DNA from 2 places in the Streptomyces sp. SDT5-1 genome. Region 2 is predicted to be linked to the other one. Evidence: riboswitches for the same ligand, from Rfam matches in the RefSeq annotation. Region 2 holds a riboswitch; the other holds the start of a gene.

Region 1 (10,939 bases), 4.0 Mb from region 2:
GGCTCCAGGCCTCCGCCCGCACCGGACTGGTCCGCGTGGCGCTGCGCGGCGAGCGCACCCTGCTGACAGGACACGCGGTCACCACGATCGAGGGCGAGCTCAACGTGTAGTTCGCGACGGACAGGTGGGTCAGGCCGTCGGCAGCCAGCCCACCTTGCCCGCCAGCAGGGCGTATCCGACGAACGCGCCGATGTCCAACAGGGAATGGGCCACCACCAGTGGCCCGACCCGCCCCCACCGCCGGTAGAGGAGGACGAAGACGACGCCCATCGCGAGGTTCCCGAAGAAGCCGCCGATGCCCTGGTACAGGTGGTACGAGCCGCGCAGCACGGACGACGCGACGAGCGCCGTCCCCGGCGTCCACCCCAACTGCCCCAGCCTGCGCAGCAGATACCCGACGACGATGACCTCCTCTACCACGGCGTTCTGCACCGCGGAGAGGATCAGCACGGGGAACTTCCACCACACGTCGGGCAGCGCCTCAGGCACCACCGTGAGGTTGAAGCCGAGGCCGCGCGCCGCCAGGTAGAAGGCGATGCCGGTGCTGCCGATGACGGCGGCGACCGCGGCCCCGCGCCCCGTGTCGAACCACGGCCGCTTCCGGTCGAAGCCGATCGTGCGCAGCCCCTCGCCCTCCCTGAGCAGGAAGTGCGCGACGAGCGCGACCGGCACGAGCGCGCTCGCGATGCCGAACAGCTGCCAGGCGAGGTCGAGCCACGGGCGGCCTGGTGCGGCCGACGCGTTGAGCGTCGCCGCCTGGTCCTTGAGGCCGCCGGGTTTCGTGACGGAGCCGACGAAGCTGATGAGCGCGGACACTCCGCTCGCACCGAGCGAAAGCCCCAGAACGAGCAGCGTCTCGTCCCGCAAAAAGCGCCGTGAGAGCCGCCCTTCGGGACAAGAACCGGGCATCGGCTCCGCCTCCACCTGCACACCTGCCTCCAGTTGGTCATTCCCGCCGCATCCGCAACAGCGCCCCGCTAGGGTCTCGAATGCAGGTACGAAGATCGCGTGCGACAGGCCGAGGGGGCCGAGGCGACGCAATTCGGCGCACCGCTCCCCCCTTGGCTGCTCCACCGCTTATACCGCAACAGCCTTTGTGGCTCAGGGAGGGGCTCCATCGCCATGGGACGTCACAGCAGCATGCCCGACGCGTACGGGACGGCGGACGCCGCACCCCGTCCCCGCTCGCGCGGCCGCACCGTCGCCGTCGCGACCGCGCTCGTCGTCGTGGCCGCGGCGGGCACGGCGGCGGTGGCCCGCCCCGACCTCATCGGCCTCGGGGGCGGCTGCGAGGACGAGGTCCACCTCGACGTGGTGGCCTCCCCCGACATCGCCCCCGCGCTGCGCGAGGCGGCGACGCAGGCCCGCAAGGAGAAGGTCACGTCGGACGGCAACTGCCTCGACGTCGCCGTCACCGCCCGCGACGCGTACAAGGTCGCCGACACCCTGCGCGCGGGCGAGGGCCGCGCTGACTTCCAGGTGTGGGTGCCGGACTCGGACGTCTGGGTGCAGCGCGTCGCCTCGGGCTCGGGCGCCGCCCAGGTCACCCCCGCGGGCAACATCGCCTCGTCGCCGGTCGGCGTGGGCATGGTGCCGTCCGCAGCGAAGTCGTTCGGCTGGCCGCGCAAGACGTACACCTGGGCCCAGTTGACGGGCGCCGCGCTGGAGAGCGACAAGCTGCGCCTGGGCGCCGCCGACCCCGCCCGCAGCGCCAGCGGACTCCTCGCGCTCACCAAGCTGGCCGCCACGACGAAGAAGGGCGACAGCACGCAGGCCGCGTCGATGGCGAAGGCGCTGTCGCAGCGCACGTCCGACAGCGACGCGCAGCTCATGGACACGGTGCCGCGCGACGGCTCGGGCACCGAGCAGGGCAATCCGCGGCGCAACGAGGCGCTGATCCTGTCCGAGCAGGCCGCGTACGCGCACAACAAGGAGGCGGGCGAGGCGGGTTCGGTCGACCTCTTCTACCCGAAGGACGGATCGCCCGCCCTCGACTACCCGTTCTCGCTGGTCGGCGAGGACACGCTGAGCACCGACGAGAGCCGCGCCGCCGTCCGCCTCATGACGCTGCTCGGCGCCCCCGAGGGCCGCGCGATCCTGGAGCGGCACGGCTTCCGCACCCCGAACGAGCGCTCCCCCGAGAACGTCGCCTCCCGCGCAGGCGGCCGTTCCCCGCAGCCGTACGAGCAGGCGGCGGCCGAGACGCCCACCGAGGAGCAGCTCGAGGAGACCCTCGGGATGTGGACGATCACCGTGCAGAGCGCCCGCATCACGACGGTGGTGGACGCCTCCGCCTCGATGGGCAACATCGTGCCGAACCGCGGCGAGTCCCGCATGGAGGTGACGAAGGCGTCGATGCTGGCGGCCCTCTCGACGTTCACGCCGGAGGACGAGATCGGCCTGTGGGAGTTCTCCACGTTCCTCGACGGCGAGCGCGACTACAAGAAGCTCGTGCCGACCGAGCGGCTGGGCGACCACGTCGGCTCCGGCACCCAGCGCGACCGCCTCTCGGCCGCCTTCACCGCGCTCCAGCCCGTGCAGGGCGGGGCCACCGGCCTGTACGACACCACGCTCGCGGCGTACAAGGCGGCCACGTCCTCGTACAAGAGCGGTCGGTTCAACGCGGTCGTGGTGGTCACCGACGGCGTCAACGAGGACGAGGGGTCGATTTCCCGCGCGCGCCTCATCGAGAAGCTCGGCGACCTCAGCGACCCGGAGCACCCCGTCCCGCTGATCGTCATCGCCGTCGGGCCCGACACCGACAAGCACGAGGTCGAACAGCTCGCCGAGGCCACGGGCGGCTCCGGGCACCAGGTCACCGACCCGGCGGACATCCAGAAGGTCATCCTGAAGGCGATCATCGAGGCGGGCGCCAAGGCGAACTGACCGCCGGGACCTCAGCCCAGCGGAACCGTCGGCTCCGGCAGCCCGACCGGCCAGGTGTGCACCGGATCGCCGTGGTGCATCAGCTCGCAGTACCGGCGCGTGGTCGCCGCGAGCGCCGCGTCCCGCGCCAGCCCGCTCTCCAGCGCCCGGTGGTACGTCGCCGACTGCCACGCCGCACCGTTCATCCGCTGCCGGCAGCGCCCCTCGATCACGCCGAGGTACAGGTCCCGGTCGGCCGGCTCCACGCCCCACGCGTCGAGCCCGGCCGCCGCGAGCGGCAACAGCTCGTCCCGTACGAGGTGCACCGCGGGGACCCGCTCCGTGCCGCCGAACCGGCCCCTGCGCGGCCACTCCAGGCGCGCGTCGATGCCGTACCGGCACGCGGCGTCGAAGTTGCGGGCCGCCGCGGCGAAGGGCAGCCGCGACCACACCGGCCGGGAGTCCTCCGCCAGGGCGCGCACGATCCCGTAGTAGAACGCGGTGTTGGCGATGACGTCGACGACGGTGGGTCCCGCGGGCAGCACCCGGTTCTCCACGCGCAGATGCGGCACGCCGTTGGCGACGCCGTACACCGGGCGGTTCCAGCGGTACACCGTGCCGTTGTGCAGCACGAGTTCGGCGAGGTTCGGGGTGTCGCCCTTGGCGATGACGTCGAGCGGCCGTTCGTCGTCGAGGATCGGGAGCAGCGGCGGGAAGTACCGCAGGTTCTCCTCGAAGAGGTCGTACGCGGAATCGATCCAGCGCTCCCCGAACCAGGTGCGCGGCCGCACCCCCTGCGCCGCGAGCTCCGGCGGCCGGGTGTCCGTCGACTGCTGGAACAGCGGCGGCCGCGACTCCCGCCACAACTCACGCCCGAACAGGAACGGCGAATTGGCGCCGAGCGCGATCTGCACGGCGGCCACCGCCTGCGCCGCGTTCCACACGTCGGCGAAGCGGCCCGGGGTCACCTGGAGGTGCAACTGCACGGACGTACAGGCGGCTTCGGGCGCGATCGAGGAGGACGTGCAGGTCAGCCGCTCGACACCGGCGATGTCGAGGGTGAAGTCCTCACCGCGCGCGGCCGTGATCTGGTCGTTGAGCAGCGTGTAGCGGTCGACGTCCGACAGGTTCGCGGAGACCAGGTCGTCGGCGCTCAGCGTCGGCAGAATGCCGATCATCACGATGCCCGCGTCCACCTCGTTCGCCTTGCGGTGCGCATATCCGAGCCCGGTCCGCAGTTCCTCGGCGAGCTGGTCGAGAACGCGGCCGCCGAGCCGGTGCGGGGCAATGTTCACTTCGAGATTGAACATCGCGAGTTCGGTCTGGAAATCGCGGCTCGCGATCCGCTCGAGAACTTCCGCATTCATCATTCTCGGCAGCCCGTCGGGCCCGGCGAGATTCAGCTCGATCTCCAGGCCCATGAGATTCTGCGGGCGGTCGAAGCGCTTCTCGTCCAGCAGCCGCCCGAGCCCCTCCAGGCACTCGCCGAGCTTCTCCCGATAGCTGCGCGGGTCGGCCAGGTCGACCGACTCCGCATCGACCTTCTCCCCCATGGAAGCGTCCCTCCTCGCGCGGGCGGCTCGTCGGTCCGGCCGCGTGTCACGGTGGATGATGCCCCGGCAATGTGATCGATAACGCCCCGCGCGGATCCGCGGGGCAGTACTCTCGACCCAGTTACCCACGGGCACATTCCTTAGGCATGCGGCCGACCGCAGATTCTTCGGACCGCGGCCCTGGTGAAAAACGCCGACAAGAACAGGCCGTCCGCTCGACCGAAAGACATCGAGGTCACGGACGGCGGCACCGGCGAATATGGGGAGAATACCCACAAAACCCCGCGAGAACACGCCCGAATAGCGTCTTGCGGTCTTCACGGGGCGTGCTAGCGGAAACACCCTGTGAACACGCGTCGTATAAACTCCGCTGGCGAGACAGAGAGTTGGCACCCTCGGTCCGGGTCCGGTCCTGAGCCCCGCCCCCTCTGCCCCGCGCATCCCAGTGCACCCGCAGCAGACAGCGCCGTCCGCTCGTCCCGCACCGCCCTCGCACCACGTGTCACGTGCCTGTCGAATGAGAGGCGACCCACCATGCCGCTGCACGTCCCACCGACCCCAGCGCCCGCCCTGCGCAGCGTCCTCACGGCCCTCGGTTCCCCCACCGCCGTCCGCGAGGCCCGCACCCCGTCCCTGCGCGCCGCACAGGGACCCGCGACCCCCGAACTCCCCCTGCCGCTCCATGTGTTGGACCACATCACCGAGGCCACCGGGCCGTCCAGGGCCCGGCTGACCGGCTGGCGTTTCCTGATCCGCTGCGGAGAGCGCGCGGTGGCGGCGGCCGACACCATGCTCACACCCGACGGCTGGGCCTTCTCGCACTTCTTCGAGGGCCCGTACATCCGCTCGACCGAGCGGGCCCTGCGCCAGGCCGAAGCGCTGCCCAAGGCCCATCAGCCCCGGCTGCTCTCGGTCCCCGAGCTCTACATGCTCACGCTGTGGCTGCACGGCGATCCGGCCGCCGATCCCGAGCGCGGCCACCCGGCCGCCGACGACATCCTGATCCCGCTGGCGCCCGCCCCGCCCGGCATCGCCCCGTACCGCCCGCACCGGGTGGCGGAGCTGCTGCCGGTCCTCACCCACCGGCTCACGCCGGCCCCCTTGGGTCTGCTCGCCTGATCCGGCCGGGGTCCGCCGACGACCCCGGTCGCACGAAGCCTGTGCCCCGCACCGTCCGCCGTCCGGTCGCGGGGCACAGCCCTGCCCGGGCGGACTAGCCCGTACCGACCACTCCTAACCACCCGAAGGGTCAGTCGAGTTGGACTGAACCGTCCGCACGGGTGATGCGTCTCCCACCTATGAGGACCGCTGCAAGGAAATCCCTGCGGATTGACGTCCACAGGGCAACACTGGGTTCCAGAACTCACGACATCGGGGGGCGGCCATGAACATTCCTTCAAGCCGCGGCACGTCGAGCACCATCAGCACAGCAAGCACAGCCCACGTCATAGAGACAACTTCGCAGCGAAAGATCCCATCCATGTGCCAGCACCAGCCATCCTGCCCGACAGCGGAATCCGAGGACAGGGAAGCAGCGCTCCCCGTGGCTCACCACCCCGAGCAGGGGTGGAGCCTCCTCTGCAACGGGGTCCTGCTCTTCGAGGACACCGGCGAACTGCTGCCCAACGGCAGGATCATCGCCCCGCACCGCCCCTTGGGCACGGTGGTGACGGCGGCCTAGCGGGCCGCCGAGCGGGACTGCGCGACCGAGGGCCGCGCAGTCCCCTTGAACATCAGCCCTCGTAGGCGTCGATCGGCGGGCAGGAGCACACCAGGTTCCGGTCGCCGAACGCCTGGTCGATGCGCCGGACCGGCGGCCAGTACTTGTCCGAGGCGACCACACCGGCCGGGAAGACACCCTCTTCCCGGCTGTACGCGTGGTCCCACTCGCCGCCGAGCATCCCCGCCGTGTGCGGAGCGTTCCGCAGCGGATTGTCCTCGGCGGGCCACTCGCCGGACGCGACCCGCTCGATCTCGCCGCGAATCGCGATCATCGCGTCGCAGAACCGGTCGAGCTCCTCGATGTCCTCGCTCTCCGTCGGCTCGATCATCAGCGTCCCCGCGACCGGGAACGACATGGTCGGCGCGTGGAAGCCGTAGTCGATGAGGCGCTTGGCGATGTCGTCGACGCTGACGCCGGTCGCCTTGCTGATCGGGCGCAGGTCCACGATGCACTCGTGCGCGACGAGTCCCGCGGGTCCCGTGTAGAGCACCGGGAAGTGCGGCTCGAGGCGCTTGGCGATGTAGTTCGCGGAGAGCACCGCCACCTGCGTGGCCCGCTTCAGGCCCTCGCCGCCCATGAGCCGCACGTACGACCAGGAGATCGGCAGGATGCCGGCGGAGCCCCACGGTGCGGCGGAGATCGGGCCGACGCCCGTCTCCGGGCCCGCGGCCGGCTGGAGCGGGTGGTTCGGCAGGTACGGGGCGAGGTGCTCGCGGACGCCGACCGGGCCCACACCGGGACCGCCGCCACCGTGCGGGATGCAGAAGGTCTTGTGCAGGTTCAGGTGCGAGACGTCGCCACCGAAGCGGCCCGGCTTGGCGAGGCCCACCAGCGCGTTGAGGTTCGCGCCGTCGACGTAGACCTGGCCGCCCGCGTCGTGCACGGCGGCGCAGATGTCGGCGACGTGCTCCTCGAAGACGCCGTGCGTCGACGGGTACGTGATCATCAGGACGGCGAGCTGCTCGGCGTGCTGCTCGATCTTGGCGCGCAGGTCCTCGATGTCGACCTCGCCGTCGTCGGCGGTCTTCACGACGACGACCTTCATGCCGGCCATCACGGCGCTCGCCGCGTTCGTGCCGTGCGCGGAGGACGGGATGAGGCAGATGGTGCGCTGCTCGTCGCCGTTCGCCCGGTGGTAGCCGCGGACCGCGAGCAGACCGGCCAGCTCGCCCTGCGAACCGGCGTTCGGCTGGAGCGACACCTTGTCGTAGCCGGTGACCTCGGCGAGCCGCTCCTCCAGCTCACGGATGAGCGTCAGGTAGCCCTGCGCCTGCTCGGCCGGGACGAAGGGGTGCAGCTGGCCGAACTCGGGCCAGGTCACCGGCTCCATCTCGGTCGTCGCGTTGAGCTTCATGGTGCACGAGCCCAGCGGGATCATGCCGCGGTCGAGCGCGTAGTCGCGGTCGGCGAGCCGGCGCAGGTAGCGCAGCATCGCGGTCTCGGAGCGGTACTGGTGGAAGACGGGGTGCGTGAGGTACTCGTCCTCGCGCAGCAGCCCGGCCGGCAGCGCCTCCTCGACCTCGGCGTCCAGCGCCTCGATGTCGGCCTCGACGCCGAAGGCGTTCCACACGGCGCCCAGCTGCTCGCGCGTGGTGGTCTCGTCGCAGGCGACGGAGACGTGGTCGGCGTCGACGAGGCGCAGGTTGACACCGGCCTCGCGCGCGGCGGAGACGACCTCGGCGGCCTTCCCCGGCACGCGCGCCGTGACGGTGTCGAAGTACGCGCCGTGCACGAGCTCGACGCCGCCCGCGGTGAGCCCGGCGGCGAGCAGGGTGGCGTAGCGGTGGGTGCGCCGCGCGATGGACTTCAGCCCGTCGGGTCCGTGGTAGACGGCGTACATGCCGGCCATGACGGCGAGCAGCACCTGCGCCGTACAGATGTTGCTGGTCGCCTTCTCGCGGCGGATGTGCTGCTCGCGGGTCTGGAGGGCGAGGCGGTACGCCTTGTTGCCGTCGGCGTCGACGGAGACGCCCACGAGGCGGCCCGGCAGGGAGCGCGCGAACTTCTCGCGCACGGCCATGTATCCGGCGTGCGGACCGCCGAAGCCCATCGGGACGCCGAAGCGCTGCGTCGTACCGACGGCGATGTCCGCGCCCAGCTCACCGGGCGAGGTCAGCAGCGTCAGAGCCAGCAGGTCGGCGGCGACGGTGACGATGGCGCCCAGCTCGTGCGCCTGGTCGATCACGGGCTTGATGTCGCGGACGGCACCGGAGGCGCCCGGGTACTGCACGAGCACGCCGACGACGCCGCGCTCGGCGACCTCGGCGGGGATGCCCTCGCTCAGGTCGGCGACGACGATCTCGACACCCGTGGGCTCGGCGCGCGTCTGGATCACGGCGATGGTCTGCGGCAGGGCGTCGGCGTCGACGACGTACACGCCGTTCTTGACCTTGCCGACGCGGCGCGAGAGGGCCATGGCCTCGGCGGCGGCGGTGCCCTCGTCGAGCAGCGAGGAGCCCGAGGTCGGCAGCCCGGTCAGCTCGGCGACCATGGTCTGGAAGTTGAGCAGCGCCTCCAGGCGGCCCTGCGAGATCTCCGGCTGGTACGGCGTGTAGGCCGTGTACCAGGCCGGGTTCTCCATGACGTTGCGCAGGATCACCGGCGGCGTGAACGTGCCGTAGTAGCCGAGGCCGATCATCGAGCCGAGCACCTGGTTGCGCTCGGCGAGCGACGTCAGCTCGGCGAGCACCTCGGCCTCGCTGCGGGCGTCCGGAAGGTTCAGCGCCTCGGCGCTCTTGATCACATCCGGCACCGCGGCCGCGGTCAGCTCGTCGAGCGAGCCGTAACCGACCTGCGCGAGCATCTTGGCCTGAGCGGCGTCGTCGGGACCGATGTGACGCTGCTCGAAGGGGATTCCCCGCTCCAGGTGGGAGAGCGGAATACGGTTGGCGGTCATTGCGGAGGCCTCCTGGTCATTGCGACCTACGAGGGGCACCACGGCGCGGGTACCCGGACGGCCTCCCCCTCTGTCATCTCAACCTGAGAGCTTCACCGGCCCACCCCGCGAGAACACGGAACACACCGGCTTGCACCGTCGGTGAGAGCGGAAACCGTGCACCCCGCCCTGCTTTCCAGAGTGACCTCGTCCGTGCGGTACGTGAGCCTGAGAGATTCCGGGGAGGATTTGCTCCTTCGGCGCCCCCGACGACTGCCGGAGGACTCTCCCGCACGGGGTCAACAGCCATCTGCCAGCCTACCAGCGGCGACATGGCCCGAGCCCTCGAGTGGCCGCCTTCCCCAATGTGCTCTTTCGTAGTGGTTACAGACCAGTTGCGGTCATTGCGATCCGCGCGATCAGTTGGAGGGCCCGTGCAGACCGATGTCGATCCGCGCAATCTGATCGGCCGCAAGGCCTTCGACCGCGACGGGGCCAAGATCGGCACCATCGACGAGGTGTACCTGGACGACGCCACGGGCGTCCCCGAGTGGGCGGCGATACGGACCGGCCTGTTCAGCCGCGACGCCTTCGTCCCGCTCGAGCCCAGCGAACTCGTCGACGGCACGCTCCGGGTGCCCTTCGAACGCTCCCTCATCAAGGACTCCCCCGACTTCGGCGTGGGCCGCCACCTCTCCCCCGAGCAGGAACTCCAGCTCTACGACCACTACGGTCTCGACATCACGGCCCCTCAGTCGTCCGACGTCACGTTCGGCAAGGTCGCGGGCGCCGACGACGACCCGGCCTGAGCCCTCTCCCTTTCGCCGCCCTCCACCAGCGGCAGCGGCTCCGCGGGCACCAGCTCCGGATCGTCGACCCGGAACGTCCGCACGCGGCCCGGCACCGCCGCGTACGGCGTCTCGAAGCGCACCGTGACCCGCCCCAGGCCGCTCCCCTGCACCCAGCCGGGCCCGAACTCGGTGTGCCGCACGTCGTGCCCGGCCAGCCACCGCCGCTCGGCGGGCTCGGGCTCCGGCTCGACCGCCTGCACGGGCTCGGCCGGCACCTCGGCGCCCTCCGGCTCCCCCGCTGCCGCGGCGGCCTCCTCCTCGGCCGCGGCGAACTGCGCGAACAGGTCCTCCTGCGTGAAGTCCGCGAGGCCGCTGACGCCGACCCCGAGCAGCCGCACGCCACCCGTCGTGTCCACGGACTCCAGGAGCCGCGCGGCCGCCTCCCGCACCACTCCCGGATCGTCCGTCGGCCCGCGCAGCGTCTCCGACCGCGTCAGCGTCGAGAAGTCGTAGCGCCGCACCTTGAGCACCACCGTCCGCCCCGACCGCTCGGCGGCTCTGAGCCGCTCCACGCACCGGTCGGCCAGCCTGCGCACCTCCATGCGCACCCGCACCCGGTCGTGGATGTCCACGTCGTACGTGTCCTCGACCGAGACCGACTTCGAGTCCCGCTCGGCGACCACGGGACGCTCGTCGCGCGCCAGCGCCATCTCGTACAGGTGGCTGCCGTGCGCCTTGCCCAGGAGCCGCACCATCTCGTCCTCGCCCGCCTCGGCGATCTCCTGCACGGTGAGGATCCCGGCACGCCGCAGATGGTCCCCCGTCGCGGGCCCGACACCCGGCAGGATCCGCACGGACTGCGGGCCGAGCAGCTCGCGCTCGGTGCCGGGGCGTATCAGCACGAGACCGTCCGGCTTGGCCTCCTCTGAGGCGATCTTCGCGAGCATCTTGGACGCGGCGAGCCCCACGGAACCGGTCAGACCCGTCACCCGCCGGATGTCCGCCCGCAGCCGGTACCCGACGGCCTCCGCGGAATCGGCGTCCCAGGCCGCCTCACCGGCCTCCAGATCCACGAACGCCTCGTCCAGGCTCAGGGGTTCCACCAACGGCGAGAGAGCCCCCAGGAGGCCCA
Region 2 (10,939 bases):
TCGTGACTTCCTGGACCGACTCTGGGGATATCAGAAAGAGCGTTGTGCGATTTGTGAGTCGGCGGATGTGGGGAGCAGGCGCGCTTTGCACATCGATCACGACCATGCGTGCTGCAAGGGACGGCGTAGTTGTGGCATGTGCGTACGAGGCCTCGTCTGCTCGAGCTGCAACGCCTACGGGCTTGCCTGGTACGAAGCGTTGCCACTCCACCTGCGGACCTACGACGTGCTGAACACGTACCTGTCCTGCCCGCCGGCTCGAGAATTCCGCGAGGCTGTGAAAGTCGGCGTGGCCTCGCCCGGTTGAACCCTCTGGGCGGGAGGGGGAGTCAGCGGCTGTCCGTCATGCCTCCCGTGACCGCGACGACCTCGCCGACCGTGTAGCTGGAGTCCGCGTCGGAGGCCAAGTGGACGTAGGCGGGGGCCAGTTCCTCGGGTTGGGCGGCGCGGCCCATGGGGTCGGACGTGGAGCCGAGGTCTTCGAGGTAGCTGTCGGGGAAGCGCTGTCCGGAGAGGTTGAGGACGGTCCAGGTGGGGCCGGGGGCCACGACGTTGGCGCGGATGCCGCGCTGGGCGAGGTGGCTCGCGATGGACTTGGTGAAGGCGATCTGCGCGCCCTTCGTGGCGGCGTAGTCCATCATCATGTCGCTGCCCTTGAGGCCCTCCTCGGAGGCCGTGGCGATCACCGCGTCGCCGTCGCCGAGGTGCGGGAGCGCCGCCTTGAGGAGGTGGAAGTAGGCGTACATGTTGGTCTTGAAGACCAGGTCGAAGTCCTCGAAGTTCAGGTCGTCGAGGCTGTTCTGGCCGTTGAGCCGTGCGGCGTTGCTGACCAGGACGTTGAGTCCGCCCAGTTCGCGCACCGTGGCCTCGACCGTCTCCCGGCAGACGTCCGCGTCGCACAGGTCGCCGGGCAGCAGCAGGCAGCGCCGGCCCTCCGCCTCGACGGCCTCGCGGGTCTCCTCGGCGTCGGGCTGTTCCACGGGGAGGTACCCGATGGCGACGTCCGCGCCCTCCCGTGCGTAGAGGACGGCGACGGCCCGGCCGATCCCGGAGTCGCCGCCGGTGATCAGGGCGACCTTGCCCTCGAGCTTGCCGGAGCCGCGGTAGCGGGGTGCCAGGTAGTGGGGGCGCTGGCTCATCCGCGACTCCAGGCCGGGCCGCTCCTGCCGCTCGTACGAGTACGGCGGCGTCGGCTGGTCCTCTTCCTGGGCGGGCCGTGTGTTCGACGGGAGACCGGTCACCGTTCTCGCCTCCTTGTCCGGGGAGCGTGTGCCCCTCCCGTGTCTCCCACCAGCACGGAACGAAACGACCGCGCCGCGCTGCCGATGTCACATCCGCGCGGGGCCGGACCGTCGGTGTGGTGAAGGGTTCGGAAGGAGCAGAGCATGTTCAGCGTCTATGTCGTCGTCACCGCCCTCGCCGCCGCCGTCTACGGCTCTGCGGCCGTCGCCAACCTCGCGGGGCACTCGTATCCGAAGGCGCAGGCCGACAAGCTGCGGGTGCCGTACGCGTGGATCCCGTGGCTCGGGACGGCGCTGGGGGCCGGGGCGCTGGGGCTGGTGGCCGGGTTCGTGGTTCCGGCGCTCGGGGTCGCCGCCGGGGCGGGCCTGGTCCTGTACTTCGTCGGGGCGCTCGGCGCGCATCTGCGGGTCGGTGACCGGAGTTACGGTCCGTGGTCGTTCTGTTGCGCACTCGCTGTGGCCGCGCTGGTTCTGAGGGTAATTGTCTAGCTCTGGGCGTTTCGTGAGCCCCGGTTTTGGAATGCGTGGGGTATGGATTGGCGGAACAGTGGCGGCCGTACCGGGGTCGCGATAGCGGCGGTCGTCATGCTGGTGGGCGCGAGCGCCTGCGGCGGCGGTGACGGTGGTGGGCCCAAGGCGGACGGGGATCAGTCCGGGCGGACGAGTGCGAGTGAGAGTCCGAGCGCGGGCGACTCGCCGTCGTCGTCGCCGAGCACGTCCTCGTCGCCGAGCAGGTCGACGTCGAGCAAGGCGTCGCCCAGTACGACGAAGCCCAAGCCGCCGCCGATGCTCCTGGACAGCATCACTCCGCAGTCGGGCGCGACGGTCGGCGTCGCCATGCCGGTCTCCGTGGTGTTCACCAACCCCGTGGCGGCGAAGGCCCGCGCGAACGTCGAGAAGCACCTGAAGGTGAGCGCGTCGCAGCAGGTGAACGGCGCCTGGCACTGGTTCGGCGACCGGCGCGCCGACTGGCGCCCCCAGACGTACTGGCCCCCCGGTACGAAGGTGAAGGTCGACGCCGACATGAAGGGCGTCAGCAACGGCTACGGCCGCGTCGGCACGCACGGCTACACCCACACGTTCACGATCGGCGACGACGTCCGCGCGGACGTCTCCGTACCGGGCCACACCCTGAAGGTCACGAAGAACGGCCGGGCGATACGCACCCTGTCGATCAACGCGGGCAGCGAGAAGTACCCGACGTGGAACGGCACGATGGCCGTGATCGACAAGCAGCGCAAGGTCCACATGACCTCGTGCAGCATCGGGATCACCTGCGACAAGAACGACCCCGACTACTACGACCTGACGCTGCCCTGGGACGTCCACCTCACTCAGTCCGGCACGTACGTCCACTACTCGACCGGCGACCCGAACCCGGGCAGCGGCAGCGCCCGCGGCTCGCACGGCTGCGTCCACCTGTCGTTGTCCGACGCCAAGTGGTTCTACGACCAGGTGAAGCAGGGCGACCCGGTGACGATCACCGGCTCGCCCCGCGCGAAGGCCCCCGCCGACAACGGCTACGCGTCCTTCAACCTCAGCTGGAGCGACTGGCTCGCGGGCAGCGCGTCGGGGGAGGGCACGACCAGCGCCCTCCAGACCACAGGCCGGTAGGGGCTCAGCACTCGATGATGTTGACCGCGAGGCCGCCCCGCGCCGTCTCCTTGTACTTGACCGACATGTCGGCGCCGGTGTCCCGCATCGTCTTGATGACCTTGTCCAGGGACACCTTGTGCGAGCCGTCGCCGCGCAGCGCCATCTTCGCCGCGGTGACGGCCTTGACCGCCGCCATGCCGTTGCGCTCGATGCAGGGGATCTGGACGAGGCCGCCGACGGGGTCGCAGGTGAGGCCGAGGTTGTGCTCCATGCCGATCTCGGCCGCGTTCTCGACCTGCTCCGGGGAGCCGCCGAGGGCCTCGGCGAGCGCGCCCGCCGCCATGGAGCAGGCGGAGCCGACCTCGCCCTGGCAGCCGACCTCGGCGCCGGAGATCGAGGCGTTCTCCTTGAACAGCATGCCGATGGCGCCCGCGGTGAGCAGCAGGCGGACGACGCCGTCCTCGTCGGCGCCCGGCACGAAGTTCACGTAGTAGTGCAGGACGGCGGGGATGATGCCGGCCGCGCCGTTCGTCGGGGCGGTGACGACCCGGCCGCCCGCCGCGTTCTCCTCGTTCACGGCCATCGCGTAGAGGGTGATCCACTCCATGGCGTGGGCCACGGGGTCGCCCTCGGCGCGCAGCTTGCGGGCCGATCCGGCGGCGCGGCGGCGGACCTTGAGGCCGCCGGGCAGGATGCCCTCGTGGGACATGCCGCGGGAGACGCAGGCCTGCATGACGCGCCAGATGTCGAGGAGGCCCTCGCGGATCTCGTCCTCGGTGCGCCAGGCCTTCTCGTTCTCCAGCATCAGCGCCGGGATGGACAGGCCGGTCTCGCGGGTGAGGCGGAGCAGCTCGTCGCCGGTGCGGAAGGGGTACTTGAGGACCGTGTCGTCGGGGACGATCGGGTTCTCGCCCTCCACGGCGTCCTCGTCGACGACGAAGCCGCCGCCCACCGAGTAGTACGTCTTGGAGAGCAGCTCCTCGCCCTCGGCGTCGTACGCCCACAGCGTCATGCCGTTCGCGTGGTACGGCAGGGCCTTGCGGCGGTGCAGGATCAGGTCGTCGTCGAAGGAGAACGCGATCTCGTGGGCGCCGAGCAGGTTCAGGCGGCCCTTCTCCTTGATCGTCTCCACGCGCTCGTCGGCCTTCTCGACGTCGACGGTGCGCGGCGAGTCGCCCTCAAGGCCGAGCAGCACGGCCTTCGGGGTGCCGTGTCCGTGCCCGGTGGCGCCGAGCGATCCGTACAGCTCGGCGCGGACGGAGGCGGTGTGGGCCAGCAGGCCCTCGTTCTTGAGGCGCCGCGCGAACATGCGGGCCGCGCGCATCGGGCCGACCGTGTGCGAGCTGGACGGGCCGATGCCGATCGAGAACAGGTCGAAGACCGAGATGGCCACGGTGGGACTCCAAAGATGGTGGTAGACGCCGTTGTCTGCCGGACGTGCGGGAGTGCGGTGCGGTGGAAGCGGGCGGGGCACCGCGCTCACTGTTCTCCTGGTGGTTCCAGTGTGCGGGTGCCCCGTCCGGACGTACCTACGAAAGGGTACGTAATCCGGGCCGAATTACTTCAGGCCGGGGTACAGCGGGTGCTTCTCGGCCAGAGCGGTCACGCGGGCCTTGAGCGCCTCGGCGTCGTACGTCGGCTGGAGGGCGAGCGCGATGACGTCGGCGACCTCGCGGAAGTCCTCAGCCCGGAAGCCGCGGGTGGCGAGGGCCGGGGTGCCGATCCGGAGGCCGGAGGTGACCATCGGCGGGCGCGGGTCGTTCGGGACGGCGTTGCGGTTGACCGTGATGCCGACCTCGTGGAGGCGGTCCTCGGCCTGCTGGCCGTCGAGCTCCGACTCGCGCAGGTCGACGAGGACCAGGTGCACGTCGGTGCCGCCGGACAGCACGTTGACGCCCGCCGCGCGGGACTCCGGGGTCGTCAGACGCTCGGCGAGGATCTGGGCGCCCTCGATCGTGCGCTGCTGGCGCTCCTTGAAGTCCTCCGAGGCCGCGACCTTGAAGGAGACGGCCTTGGCCGCGATCACGTGCTCGAGCGGACCGCCCTGGAAGCCCGGGAAGACGGCCGAGTTCAGCTTCTTCGCGAAGTCCTTGTTGCGGGCGAGGATGATGCCGCCGCGCGGACCGCCGAGCGTCTTGTGCGTCGTGGACGTGACGACGTCGGCGTAGGGGACCGGGTTCGGGTGCAGGCCCGCGGCCACGAGGCCCGCGAAGTGCGCCATGTCGACCCACAGGTACGCCTCGACCTCGTCGGCGATGCGACGGAACTCGGCGAAGTCCAGCTGGCGCGGGTACGCGGACCAGCCGGCGATGATCACCTTCGGGCGGTGCTCCTTGGCGAGCCGCTCGACCTCGGCCATGTCGACCAGGCCGGCGTCGTCCACGTGGTACGGGACCACGTTGAACTGCTTGCCGGAGAAGTTCAGGCGCATGCCGTGCGTGAGGTGGCCGCCGTGCGCCAGGTCCAGGCCGAGGATGGTGTCGCCCGGCTTGGCGATGGCGAAGAGCGCGGCCTGGTTCGCGGAGGCGCCGGAGTGCGGCTGCACGTTCGCGTACTCGGCACCGAAGAGCGCCTTCACGCGGTCGATGGCGATCTGCTCGGTGACGTCGACGTGCTCGCAGCCGCCGTAGTAGCGGCGGCCGGGGTAGCCCTCCGCGTACTTGTTGGTGAGGACCGAGCCCTGGGCCTCCATGACGGCGGCCGGGGCGAAGTTCTCCGACGCGATCATCTCGAGCGTCGACTGCTGGCGCTTCAGCTCGGCGTCGACCGCGACGGCGACCTCGGGGTCGAGCTCGTGCAGGGATTCGTTCAGTACGGACATCGGTGGGGTCAGCTCCCGGAGAACTCGGTGTACTCGTCGGCGGAGAGCAGGTCCTTGGGCTCGTCGCTGAGCCGGACCTTGAACAGCCAGCCGCCCTCGAACGGAGCGGAGTTCACGAGCGCCGGGTCGTCGACGACGTCCTGGTTGGTCTCGGTGACCTCGCCGGTGACGGGGGAGTACAGGTCGGAGACGGACTTGGTGGACTCCAGCTCACCGCAGGTCTCGCCCGCCGTGATGGAGTCGCCGACCTCGGGAAGCTGGACGAACACGATGTCGCCGAGCGCGTTGGCCGCGTGCTCGGTGATGCCGACCGTCGCCACGCCGTCCTCGACGGCCGACAGCCACTCGTGCTCCTTGCTGTAACGCAGCTGCTGGGGGTTGCTCATGATGCGAATTCTCCTGTACGCGGGAAGGTGCTGGTGACAGAGGGGGAGACCCGGGCGGGCGCGGGCTACTTCTGACGCTTGTAGAAGGGCAGGGCCACGACCTCGTACGCCTCGTGCGTGCCGCGGATGTCGACACCGACACCGGCCGTGCCCGGCTCGGCGTGCGCCGCGTCCACGTACGCCATCGCGATCGGCTTGCCGAGCGTCGGGGAGGGGGCGCCGGAGGTGACCTCGCCGATCACCTGTCCGTCCGCGACGACCGACATTCCGGCGCGCGGCACGCGGCGGCCCTCGGCGATCAGGCCGACGAGCTTGCGGGGCGGGTTGGCCTCGGCCTTCGCGGCGGCCTCCTTGAGGGCGTCGTGGCCCACGAAGTCGTCGCCGTGCGAGGTCTTCTCGAACTTCACGACGCGGCCGAGCCCGGCGTCGAAGGGCGTGAGGTCCGTCGTCAGCTCGTGCCCGTACAGCGGCATGCCCGCCTCCAGGCGCAGCGTGTCCCGGCAGGACAGGCCGCAGGGGACGAGGCCGTGCGCGGCGCCCGCCTCGGTCAGCGCCTGCCACAGCTTCTCGGCGTCGGCGGGGGAGACGAACAGCTCGAAGCCGTCCTCGCCCGTGTAGCCGGTGCGCGCGATGAGCGCCGGCACGCCGGCGACGGTGCCGGGCAGACCCGCGTAGTACTTGAGGCCGTCCAGGTCGGCGTCCGTGACGGACTTCACGATCGTCGCGGAGTTCGGGCCCTGCACGGCGAGCAGCGCGTACGCGTCGCGGTCGTCGCGGACCTCGGCGTCGAAGCCGGCGGCGCGCTCGGTGAGGGCGTCGAGGACGACCTGCGCGTTGCCCGCGTTCGCGACCACCATGTACTCGGTCTCGCCGAGCCGGTACACGATCAGGTCGTCGAGGATCCCGCCGTCCTCGCGGCAGATCATCGTGTACCGGGCGCGGCCGGGGCCGACGGAGCCGATGTTGCCGACGAGGGCGCGGTTGAGCAGGTCCACGGCCTGGGGCCCGGTCACCGTGATCTCGCCCATGTGGGAGAGGTCGAAGAGCCCTGCCGCCGTGCGCACGGCGTTGTGCTCGTCGCGCTCGCTCGCGTAGCGCAGCGGCATGTCCCAGCCGGCGAAGTCGGTCATCGTGGCGCCCAGCGAGCGGTGCAGGGCGTCCAGTGCGGTGGTGCGGGTCATGGCTGGTGTGCTCCCGGTGGCATGACGGCGATGGCGGAGTCTCGGAACACGAGACGTCCTCCCCATCTGTCATCGGAACCTGAGAGGTTCGCCCCGAGGGGCTTGCACCTTGGGTGGGGGCGCCGTGTCACAAAGGCGCCCCACTTTTCAGATCTGCCTCGCCCGCGCGGTACGGGGCCTGAGAGATTCAAGGGAGGAACTTGCTCCTTCGGCGTCCGGGGACCGATGGGTACCCGGAACTCTCCCGCGCGGATTCAAGCGGCCGGTATGCAGTTGCGCGCACATCATTGCATGCCGGTCGGACAGGGAAACCCCTTGAGGGGCATTACCTTCTCTTTACACTCGAGGGGCAGGGGTGACGTGACCGAACGGGGAGGACGATCACGGTGCACAAGGCAGTGGCGGGGGCATACGCGGTGTCGGCATCGGCGCCGGCGGTCGCCGGGGTGCGGATTCCCGGCCAGCGCTCGGTGCGGGACCTGCGCGGGCGGCGCGGGCACACACCGCGGCGGCTCGCGTTCGCGGCGGGCGACCTGGTCGTGCTCTCGGGGCTGCCCGGCAGCGGCAAGTCGACGCTGATGCGGCGGGCCGTCACGGAGGTCCGCATCGACTCGCAGGACACCAGGGAGCGCTGGGCGGCCCGGATGCCGCGCTTCCTGCCGTACGCGCTGTACCGGCCGCTGGTCCGGATCGCGCACTACGCGGGGCTCAGGCGGGCGATGCGCTCGGGCGCGAGCGTCGTCGTGCACGACTGCGGTACGCAGGCGTGGGTGCGCCGCTGGGTGATCCGCACGGCGCGGCGGCGCGGGGTCGCCGTCCACCTGATGCTGCTCGACGTGCCGGAGGACACGGCCCTTGACGGCCAGCGGGAGCGCGGCCGCGGGGTGTCCCGGTACGCGTTCGCCCGGCACCGCCGCGCGGTCGGCGCGCTCGTCAGCTCGACCGAGCGGGGCGAACTGCCGGCCGGGATGGCGTCGGCGGTGCTGCTCGACCGGGCGGCGACGGAGGCGCTGGGCGGGATCACCTTCGGCGACGGCCGCTGAGGGCGGGGGACGCGCCGCGTACGTTTGTATGCACGGGCTAAGGTCGGGTGCGCGGGCGCGGACGGGTCCGCGCGGGCACAGCAGCGGGCAGAACAGCAGAGGTTGATGGCAGTCATGGAGTTCCCAGGCACCCCCGAGCCGGGTCACGGTCACGCCCAGGGGCACGAGGGCGCGTACGCGCACCCGGCGCAGGGCTGGCCCGCGAACGAGCTGGAGGAGATCCTCGCCGCGGCCCTCGGCCAGGACGCGGGCGGCTCGGCGGCGGGACGGATCGTCGAGGCGCTGGGCCGCAGCCATGTCTGGATCCCGCTGCCCAAGGGCGGTTCGAACGCCAGCCGCGATCTCGACCTGCCGAGCCTGGAGATCGAGGGACAGGCCTACGTCCCGGTGTTCAGCTCCGAGCAGCAGTTCATGGCGGTCACCGGCGGCCGGATGGACTGCACGATCGCCCCGGCCGTGGAGTTCGCCCGCGGGCTTCCGCCGCAGGTCGGCATCGCCGTGAACCCCGACGGCACGGTGGGCGTGCCGCTGCCGCCGCCGGCCGTCGCCGAGCTGGCCCGCAGCGGGCGCACCCCGCTCGACGGGCCCGCGACAGGCGGCCGTGTGGTGCTGTCGGAGCCGGACTGGCAGGTCGACCCGGTGGACTTCCTCGCGGCGGTGCGCGAGGAGTTCGAGGGGATCGGCACGGTGCTGAGCGCGCGGCGCTGCCTGGCGAAGGTGGAGGACACGGAGCCCTCCCTGTTCATCGGCGTGGAGCTGGCGCAGGCGGCCGGTGCGGCGGGGGCCGCGCGGGACCTGCCGCTGGACGCGCTGGGGCGCGCGCTGGGCCGGGTGCCCGTGCCGTGGGCCGTCAACATGGTGTTCCTGGACGTGACGCAGGACCCCGTCGCGGACTGGCTGCGTACACACGTACGGCCGTTCTACGTACGAGAAGGGTGACGGCGTCCGTCAAGTCGGTGTCAGTATCGCCGCTTAAGCTGGTTTCATGACGTGACCGGTCGGCGCTTCGCTTTCCGGCCATGTGTGGAACACGGACGTATTGAAGAGCCGAAGGGGCGGTTACGGGTGAGTGCGTCGGGCACGGCCGCGGCCGGACAGGTCGAGCACATGCTGCGCCAGGTGACTCCCGGGCGCTACGACGCGTACGAGGCGCTCCTCAAGGCCCTCGCCGACCCCGCGGCCGGGCAGGTCTGGATGCTGCTCTGGCACGGCCAGGCCGGATCCCCCGACGCCCAGTACGGGAACATGGAGGTGGACGGCTTTTCGTACGCCCCCTGCGTGACGTCCGCCCAGGAGCTCTCCGCCTCCGGCTGGTCCCGGGCGTACGAGGTGGTGAGCGGCGTCGACGCGGCGCGCACGCTGTACCCGGACCACTACGGGCTCTGGCTGAATCCGCACGCGCCGGGCGGCGGCGTCGGCATCCCGTGGCTGGATCTGCGCCGTATCGCGGGCGGCCTCGACCGCCAGCCCGCCGGGCCCCTGCGCCTGTCGGAACCCACGATCGAGATCCCCCAGTTCTACGCGGTGCTCACGCAGAACGCGCACCGGACGACGGCGGTCCGCTCGCTGCGCCGCGCATGGGTCCAGCCCGCGCTCGGCGCCCCGTACCTCGCCATCGGCCTCGACGTGTACGACACGTCGCCGGCGTCCGTGGACGCCGTCCGCGCGATGATGCAGCAGTCCATCCCCGCGGTCCCCGAGGGCCTCCCGGTCTCCACGGTCGCGATGTCGGACGAGTACGACCCCGTCGCCATGTGGCTCCGCCAGGCCCGCCCCTTCTACGACCGCGACGCGGCCCCCAGCCCGACGGGCTACGGCTACCCGCCCTCGCACGCCTGACCTCGTGTAGCCCGGTATGGGCAGGTTCCTCACCAACTGGTGGGGTCAAGGGCGGAGTTCACCCCTAACGCCCCAACTGCCCACCGTCCGACCCCCGTTCACGGCAGTCCGGATAACGGAACACCCCAGCCAGCATCACGTTTAGGCATCCTTTCGCCGTCAAGTCTGGCAACAGATCGCGCCCAGGTTGAAGACTCCCGCTCCAAGGGGGCTTCGCCTCTGTGTACGACGGACTGAACCAAGCCGCCACAGCGGCAAGTGCGGGCCGGTCACCGCCGGTTGAGAGGGGTCCCTGCCACGATGACGGCACCATTGCACGACACGAGCGCAGAAGCGGAACCGAGCGCACCGGTCGAGCCTGTCAAGGGAGACGGCGGCCGCAAGGTCGAGGGCCGGTCGCTCAAGCAGATCGCCTGGAACCGGCTCAAGCGCGACAAGGTCGCCCTCGGCGGTGGCATCGTTGTCGTCCTCCTCGTCCTGGTCGCGGTGTTCGCCCCGCTCATCGTCAGCCTGCTCGGCCACCCGCCGAACGAGTTCCACCAGGACAAGCTGGACGAGCTGACCAACCTGCCGAAGGGCGCGCTGGGCGGCGTCAGCGCCGATCACCTCTTCGGCGTGGAGCCCAACAAGGGCCGCGACATCTTCAGCCGCATCGTCTACGGCACCCGCGTCTCGATGCTGGTCGCCGTCCTCGCCGCGGTCGTCGCCGTCGTGCTCGGCACCTTCTTCGGCATCATCGCCGGGTACTTCGGCGGCTGGGTGGACGCGATCATCAGCCGCGTGATGGACGTGCTGCTCTCCTTCCCGCAGCTCCTCTTCATCATCTCCCTGG

Evidence for each region. A riboswitch is a leader RNA that binds a small molecule or an ion and turns the genes downstream of it on or off. The one in region 2 is predicted to bind glycine.
Region 1: it holds a riboswitch for glycine, as region 2 does, so the genes downstream of both, gcvP (aminomethyl-transferring glycine dehydrogenase) here and gcvT (glycine cleavage system aminomethyltransferase GcvT) in region 2, are expected to answer to the same signal.

Annotation. Positions count from the first base shown of each region.
Region 1 covers NZ_CM125963.1:1,778,040-1,788,978, forward strand. Annotated here, with positions in the region: gene ACTWJ8_RS08385 (PhzF family phenazine biosynthesis protein) at 1-110, shown strand, start outside; gene ACTWJ8_RS08390 (CPBP family intramembrane glutamic endopeptidase) at 130-909, opposite strand; gene ACTWJ8_RS08395 (substrate-binding and VWA domain-containing protein) at 1,123-2,886, shown strand; gene ACTWJ8_RS08400 (glutamate-cysteine ligase family protein) at 2,898-4,418, opposite strand; gene ACTWJ8_RS08405 (hypothetical protein) at 4,953-5,537, shown strand; gene ACTWJ8_RS08410 (DUF5999 family protein) at 5,899-6,099, shown strand; gene gcvP (aminomethyl-transferring glycine dehydrogenase) at 6,152-9,037, opposite strand; glycine riboswitch at 9,223-9,318, opposite strand; gene ACTWJ8_RS08420 (PRC-barrel domain-containing protein) at 9,451-9,825, shown strand; gene ACTWJ8_RS08425 (DNA polymerase IV) at 9,768-10,939, opposite strand, start outside.
Region 2 covers NZ_CM125963.1:5,729,416-5,740,354, forward strand. Annotated here, with positions in the region: gene ACTWJ8_RS26515 (endonuclease domain-containing protein) at 1-307, shown strand, start outside; gene ACTWJ8_RS26520 (SDR family oxidoreductase) at 330-1,241, opposite strand; gene ACTWJ8_RS26525 (DoxX family protein) at 1,386-1,730, shown strand; gene ACTWJ8_RS26530 (L,D-transpeptidase) at 1,827-2,855, shown strand; gene ACTWJ8_RS26535 (L-serine ammonia-lyase) at 2,860-4,230, opposite strand; gene glyA (serine hydroxymethyltransferase) at 4,396-5,658, opposite strand; gene gcvH (glycine cleavage system protein GcvH) at 5,667-6,044, opposite strand; gene gcvT (glycine cleavage system aminomethyltransferase GcvT) at 6,110-7,225, opposite strand; glycine riboswitch at 7,282-7,382, opposite strand; glycine riboswitch at 7,383-7,482, opposite strand; gene ACTWJ8_RS26555 (AAA family ATPase) at 7,612-8,268, shown strand; gene ACTWJ8_RS26560 (enhanced serine sensitivity protein SseB) at 8,383-9,207, shown strand; gene ACTWJ8_RS26565 (enhanced serine sensitivity protein SseB C-terminal domain-containing protein) at 9,334-10,107, shown strand; gene ACTWJ8_RS26570 (ABC transporter permease) at 10,408-10,939, shown strand, end outside.